DNA from 3 places in the Bradyrhizobium sp. SZCCHNGR1005 genome. Region 3 is predicted to be linked to each of the others. Evidence: predicted binding sites of a transcription regulator. Region 3 holds the regulator's gene; each other region holds the start of a gene.
What was found. The regulator PhoB, encoded in region 3, activates phosphate uptake and scavenging genes when phosphate is short. The targets are predictions, from matches to a motif close to TGTCATNNANCTGTCAT.
Positions count from the first base shown of each region.

Region 1: a site for PhoB is predicted at 1,239-1,255, ahead of phnF (phosphonate metabolism transcriptional regulator PhnF). Genes of this name have one in related genera too.
Region 2: a site for PhoB is predicted at 1,173-1,189, ahead of QXZ85_RS23365 (Orn/Lys/Arg decarboxylase N-terminal domain-containing protein). Genes of this name have one in related genera too.

Region 1 is NZ_JAUEZC010000003.1:347,064-349,326, forward strand. Features, by position in the region: gene QXZ85_RS13895 (carbon-phosphorus lyase complex subunit PhnI) at 1-91, opposite strand, end outside; gene phnH (phosphonate C-P lyase system protein PhnH) at 95-703, opposite strand; gene phnG (phosphonate C-P lyase system protein PhnG) at 707-1,159, opposite strand; gene phnF (phosphonate metabolism transcriptional regulator PhnF) at 1,293-2,018, shown strand; gene phnE (phosphonate ABC transporter, permease protein PhnE) at 2,023-2,263, opposite strand, start outside.
Region 2 is NZ_JAUEZC010000005.1:354,158-356,420, forward strand. Features, by position in the region: gene QXZ85_RS23355 (histidine phosphatase family protein) at 1-5, opposite strand, end outside; gene cobT (nicotinate-nucleotide--dimethylbenzimidazole phosphoribosyltransferase) at 5-1,060, opposite strand; gene QXZ85_RS23365 (Orn/Lys/Arg decarboxylase N-terminal domain-containing protein) at 1,236-2,263, shown strand, end outside.
Region 3 is NZ_JAUEZC010000006.1:49,235-51,497, reverse strand. Features, by position in the region: gene QXZ85_RS23950 (GcrA family cell cycle regulator) at 282-794, shown strand; gene phoB (phosphate regulon transcriptional regulator PhoB) at 1,061-1,765, opposite strand; gene phoU (phosphate signaling complex protein PhoU) at 1,781-2,263, opposite strand, start outside.

The sequences.
Region 1 (2,263 bases), on a different contig from region 3:
CCGGAACGTCGCGATCGCCACGCCGCTCATGCGCGAGCAGCCGGTGCGCGTTCTCGATGGCGCGTTCGCCGCCTTTGACCGCCACATACATGCATTAACCTCCCGCCGCGACCAGCCGCGTCGTACGTGGGATCGCCACCATGCTATCATCATGGACCAGCACGACATCGATACCGCGCGGAAACAGTGTTTCGTTGATCGCAAGCCGATCGAACAAATCCTCCGGCTCGATCTTGGCACGCAGCCTTGCCGTGCCGTCGATGCCGGGACCGCGCAACGTGTAATGACGCCCCTCGCCCAAATTCTCGGCCTGCAGGACCAGCGTCGTCGAGCGATCCGGATATTCCCCGCTACCGAGTGCAAACGACTCAAAGCCGGGTAGCGATGCGCCGTCCGTGACCAGCGCAAAAGCGGCATTCGCGACTGCGGCAACAACCGGCGCTCCGGCGTGGAATTTGAGCCAAGCCGCAATATCAGGCGCCGCCGCCAATTTCGGATCGAGCCAGACCGGCGTGTCATGATCGAACAAGGTCAGGGCGATCGCAGCAGCGGCGCGCGTCAGGCCGGTCGGCACGCCGACGTCGACGGTGACGCGCTGAATGCTGCCCGGCCGGGCCATCGCCTCCATAACGGCACGGAAGGTCGACTGCGCCGCGATGACCGGATCGGCAAAGCCCGCCGGAAGATCTGAGACCATGCCCATCATTCAACCCTCGCCGCGCACCATCGTGTAGAACTCGACCTTCGTCGCCGCCGCTTCGCGTGCGCTCTGCTGCCGCTCTGCGCGCACGCGTTCGCGCAACGGTGCGACCACCTGGGTTTCGACAGCGTCGGCATAGGCGTCCGCTTGGATCAGCGCATCGCACAGTGCGACCAGGCGCGCCTTCTTACCGTCGCGCCCGAGCACGTAGCCGAACCCGACTTCGCCGCTGGCAAGGCGTACCGCCGCGCGCGACACCGTAGCTTCGCCGAGATTGAAGGGCGCACCATCGCCGCCGGCACGGCCACGCACCATCACCAGCCCGCTCTCAGGCGTGCGCAGCTCCGCATGCGGCGGCAGTGCGATCGGCTGCAGGCGCTCGGCAATCTCAGCTGCCGGCACGTGCGCCAGTACCCGCATCGCGGCTTTGCGTCTGTCCTTCATCGCCTCTGCGCTCATCGTCTTATCAGTCTTGGTCTTCTCGGCCTTGCCGGATCTAAGTTGTCTATGATAGTAGACAACTTGATAACGGCCGGCAATGACCGTTTCATGACATGCCTGTGATTTTCACGACCTCCGGCGGAACCCAGCGATGAGCATGCAGGATGCAGTTTCCGGGGTGGCCCTGTGGCGCCAGGTGGCGGACGGGATCGAACGCGATATCGCCGAAGGGCGCTTTGCCGCCGGCACGCGGCTGCCCGGCGAAACCGAGATCGCGGAGATCTATCGGGTGAACCGCCACACCGTGCGGCGAGCGCTCGCAGCCTTGGCCGAACGCGGCCTGGTGCGGGCGGCGCGTGGCAGCGGCACCTATGTCGAGGCTCCGCGCCTCGCCTACCCGCTCAGCTCGCGCACGCGCTTCTCGGAGAACGTCGGCGCCGGAGGCCGCGAGCCGCTCGGCCAGTTGATCGCAGCCTCGCAGGAGCCAGCCTCACGCGAACTCGCGCGCGAGCTCAAGCTCAGGACCGGCGCGCCCTTGGTGCGAATCGAGGCGCTGCGTTTGGCTGACAAGATCCCGATCTGCCTCAGCACCTCCTGGCTGTCGGCGGAACGCTTTCCCGATGCAGCCCGGATATTCGCCTCGACCCGCTCGATGACTGCCCTGCTCTCTCATTACGGTATCCGCGACTATCGCCGCGGTTCGACGCGGATCACCGCCGCCATCGCTGAGGCCAGCGACGCGGCACGGCTTGACCTCGCGTTGGGGCGTCCGGTGCTGGTCGTCGATAGCACCGATATTGACGCGGACGGCACGCCGCTGATCACCAAGCGCTCGAGGTTTGCCGCCGAACGCGTCACCTTCGAGATCGCGAGCTGACCATCTACGCGATCGCGCGCCGTCCGATGATGGCGAAGCGCAGCTTACCTGAGATCCAGTCGATTGCGGCGACCGCCACCAGGATCATCAAGATCAGGAACGAAACCTTCTGCCATTCCAGCACGCGGATCTGCTCCGCAAGCTGCAAACCGATGCCGCCGGCGCCGACGATGCCGATGATCGTTGCCGAGCGGGTGTTGGATTCGATGAAATAGAGCACCTGCCCCGCAATCACGGGCAGCACT
Region 2 (2,263 bases), on a different contig from region 3:
CGCATCAGCTGTCGCGGCCCGACACCGCGGCTTCGGCAAAAGTCGCCATCTCGTTATGAAGCGCGCATGCCAGCCGCAGCAGGGGCAACGCAGTCGCCGCCCCCGAGGCTTCGCCGAGCCGCAGATCGAGATCGATCAGCGGCCGCGCACCGAGTGCGTCCAGCACGACGCGGTGGCCCAGTTCGGCCGAACGATGCGAGAAGAGGAGCCATGGCCGACACGACGGATTGAGCTTCACGGCAGCAAGGGCGGCGACCGAGACGATGAAGCCGTCGATCAGAACCGGCACGCCCATTCGTGCAGCAGCAATGATCGCGCCGGTCATTGCGACGATCTCGAGCCCACCGACCGCGGCGAGCACGGTCTCCACGGGGGTGCCAACTTCCAGTCCATGCAATGCGAGCGCGTCGGCAATCACGCGCGCCTTTCGCGCGCGCCCTTCCCCATCCAGCCCGGTGCCGCTCCCGACGATTTCAGCCGCGGGCCATCCCAGGAGCGCAGCCGCAATCGCCGAGGCGGAGGTCGTATTGCCGATCCCCATCTCACCGAGAATCACCAGCTGCGGCTTGGGCTCCGCCTGGCGCGCGATTGCGCGCTGCCCGCAGGCGAGCGCAAAAGCCACCTCCTCGGATGTCAGAGCCGTCTCGACGCCGAAATCGCGGGTCCCGCGCCGTGGCTTATCGACGATCACACCCGGTATCGGCTGATCGCCCAACGTACCGGCGTCGACGACTTCGAGCGGACAACCGAGCGTGCGCGCCAGCACCGAGATTGCCGCCCCGCCACCGGCGAAGTTGTGCAACATCTGGACGGTGACCTCGGGCGGATAGGCCGATACGCCGCGGGCCGCGATGCCATGATCGCCAGCGAACAGGATGATCGGCGCCCGCTCCGCCACCGGCCTGTCGGTGGCCTGGAGCGCCGCCAACTCCACTGCGATCTCCTCCAGTCGTCCGAGCGCGCCGAGCGGCTTGGTCAATTGCGCCTGCCGCGCCAGCGCCGACTGGCGGTGACGCTCCGAGGTGGCCGGGCATTCAAGGCTGATCCATTCAGGTAACACACTGAGATCCTTGGCACAGATTCGAACTGGCTCGATTGCCATCGAGCCGGCGGCGTGACAAGCAGCGTCCTACCGTTGATTTGAACGCGCTGGCCCTGACGACACTCTACACTGTCATTGAACTGTCATGGAATGTACCGACAGCTGGCCTCCGACCCAAACTTGGCAGACCCGCATGGACTATTTCCGACGCTTCACCTTCCTGTTCGCCGCTCCGGTCTTTGAGCCCGACGACCTCGCGGGCGTCCGTTTCAACCAGATCATCGAAGAGATCCAGCGTTCCGGGTTCGAGGTGGTGCGGGCCCGCAAGCTCGAAGACGCCGAGATCGCCGTGCAGACCGATGCCGCGATCGGCTGCATGGTGGTCGATTGGGGCAAGAAGGGTCTCGAGGGCAAGACCATGGCTCTGATCAACCTGATGCGCCGGCGCGGCCTCGATTTTCCGATCATCCTCCTGATCCGGCGCAAGCGGTTCGAGGATCTGCCGGTCGAGGTGCTCGACTTCATCGACGGCTATGTGTTCCTGTCGGAGGAAACGCCGCCCTTCATCGCCAAGAACCTGATCAGCCGGCTCAAGCAATATGCCGAGACGTTGAAGACGCCGTTCTTCGGCACGCTCGTCGACTATGCCGAGGAAGGCAATCAGCTCTGGACCTGCCCCGGGCACAATGGCGGCGTGTTCTACAGCCGCAGCCCGATCGGCCGGATCTTCGTCGAGCATCTCGGCGAAGCCGTGTTCCGCGACGACCTCGACAATTCCGTCCTCGACCTCGGCGACCTCCTGACCCATGAGGGACCGGCGCTGCGGGCGCAGAAGGAAGCGGCGCAGATCTTCGGCGCCGAAAAGACCTATTTCGTGCTGAACGGCACCTCCACCTCGAACAAGGTGGTGCTGGGAGCGCTGGTCACCGACGGCGACCTCGTGCTGTTCGACCGGAACAATCACAAGGCCGCCCACCATGGCGCGCTGCTGATCTCCGGCGGCATCCCGATTTATGTCCCGACGGTCCGCAATGCCTGGGGCCTGATCGGCCCGATGCGCTGGGACCTGCTCGACGAGGAGCATCTGCGCCAGCAGATCCGCAACAACCCGCTGGTCAAGGACCCCGACGCCTGGCGCAGGGAGCGCCCGTTCCGCGTCGCCGTGGTCGAGCAGTGCACCTATGACGGCTCGATCCACAGCGCCGAGATGATCCTGAAGCG
Region 3 (2,263 bases):
TGACAGTGCTAAGCGTTCCCGGTCCACATCGACGGAAGGTGTGGACGGTGGCCCCCGACTCTTGCGCGGGAGTCACGGCATATTGTAGCGTTTTTCGCATCGAGTACGACATCTCGTGCAGCAGGTCTGATCCTTAAGAGTTCGGTGGTTCGGCGTACACGTCCGGGCGCGCATCTCGCGCCCGGCGAGGGCTAAGGGATTCTGCGAGCAGGGATTTTCGTGAGTTTGGCACCGCAGCGCTGTCCCGAAACTGGCCAGCGAAACGCGAAGGGAAAGGTGCGATGACGGTATTGACCTGGTCAGACGATCGCGTCGAGCAGTTGAAAAAGCTCTGGGAGGCCGGACTGTCGGCCAGCCAGATCGCAGCGGAGCTCGGAAATGTGACGCGCAACGCCGTGATCGGCAAGGTCCACAGGCTCGGCCTCTCCGGCCGTGCCAAGAGCCCTGCCGCCGCCGCTCCGCGTCAGCGCAAGGCCCGCCCCGCTCAGCCGATGATGCGGGTGGCCCGCCCGGTGGCGCGCGGCAACACCGCGCTCGCCCAGGTGTTCGAGGTCGAGACGGAGCCCGATCCGATCACCTTCGACAATGTGGTGCCGATGAACCAGCGGCTGTCGCTGCTCGAGCTCCGCGAAGGCACCTGCCACTGGCCGGTCGGCGATCCCGCCAGCGCGGACTTCTTCTTCTGCGGCGGCAAGGCGCTGAACGGCCTGCCCTATTGCGCGCAGCATTCGCGCATCGCCTATCAGCCCGCGGCCGATCGCCGTCGTCACCCCGGCAAGAGCCCGGCACGCTGATCTGTTGCGCATCTTGGACGCGCTGTTAGCTCAGCCATCAGCTGTCGTCCCCGCGAACGCGGGGACCCATAACCACCGGCGGGCGTGGTTATGATGGATGTTAGCTACAGCTGCAGCTCTATCATCAGCATTTGCGGTTATGGGTACCGGCGTTCGCCGGGATGACGGCGGCGCACGTTGCAAGCGCGCTTGTCATGACAAAAAAGGCGGAGCCGAAGCTCCGCCTTTGATCGGGTGCTGTTTGTCGCTGCGCGATCGCCCTCAGCTCACGATTCCGCCTTCGCAAAGCGGTCGTCGAGCGCATAGCCCGCGCCACGCACGGTGCGGATCGGATCCTGTTCGCGTCCCGGATTGAGCAGCTTGCGCAAGCGTCCGATGTGCACGTCCACCGTACGCTCGTCGATGTAGATGTCGCGGCCCCAGACGCTGTCGAGCAGCTGCTCGCGGCTGAACACGCGGCCCGGATGTTCCAGGAAGAACTCGAGCAGCCGATATTCGGTCGGCCCGAGATCGATCGGCCGGCCGGAGCGGGCGACGCGGCGCTTCTCGCGATCGAGCTCGATGTCGCCATAGGCGAGCACGGTGGCGAGCCGTTCGGGGCTCGCGCGACGGAGCAGACCCTTCACGCGGGCCAACAGCTCGGGCACCGAGAACGGCTTGACGATGTAATCGTCCGCCCCGGTGGCGAGCCCGCGGACCCGCTCGCTCTCCTCACCGCGCGCCGTCAGCATGATGATCGGCAGCTGCTTGGTCTCGGGCCGGGCGCGCAGGCGCCGGCACAGCTCGATGCCGGACAGCCCCGGCAGCATCCAGTCCAGCACCACGAGATCGGGCACCCGTTCCTTCAGTCGCGTGTCGGCGTCGTCGCCGCGCGCAACCGTCTCGACCTCGTAACCTTCGGTCTCGAGATTGTAGCGCAGCAGCGTCGTCAGCGCTTCCTCGTCTTCCACAACCAGAATGCGCGCACTCATCGCTCAGCTTCTCTCTCAGTTTCCGGGGGCGGTGGCCGCGAAGGACGTCATGTCGCCCTTCGGACGCTTGTCGATCATCGGCTGGCCTTCGATCATGTAGAACACGGTTTCCGCGATGTTGGTCGCATGATCGCCGATCCGTTCGATGTTCTTGGCGCAGAACATCAGGTGAATGCAGAACGAGATGTTGCGGGGATCTTCCATCATGTAGGTGAGCAGCTCGCGGAACAGCGAGGTGCAGATGGCGTCGACCTCCTCGTCGCCCTTCCACACCGTCATCGCCGCCGGCAGATCGTGGGCGGCATAGGCGTCGAGCACCGACTTGACCTGCGACTGCACCAGGTCGGTCATGTGCTCCAAACCGCGGATCAGCTTCAAGGGATGGAAATCGCTCTCCAGCGCGGCGACGCGCTTGCCGATGTTCTTGGCGAGGTCGCCGATCCGCTCGAGGTCGGTCGCAACCCGCATCGCGCCGACGATCTCGCGCAGGTCCACCGC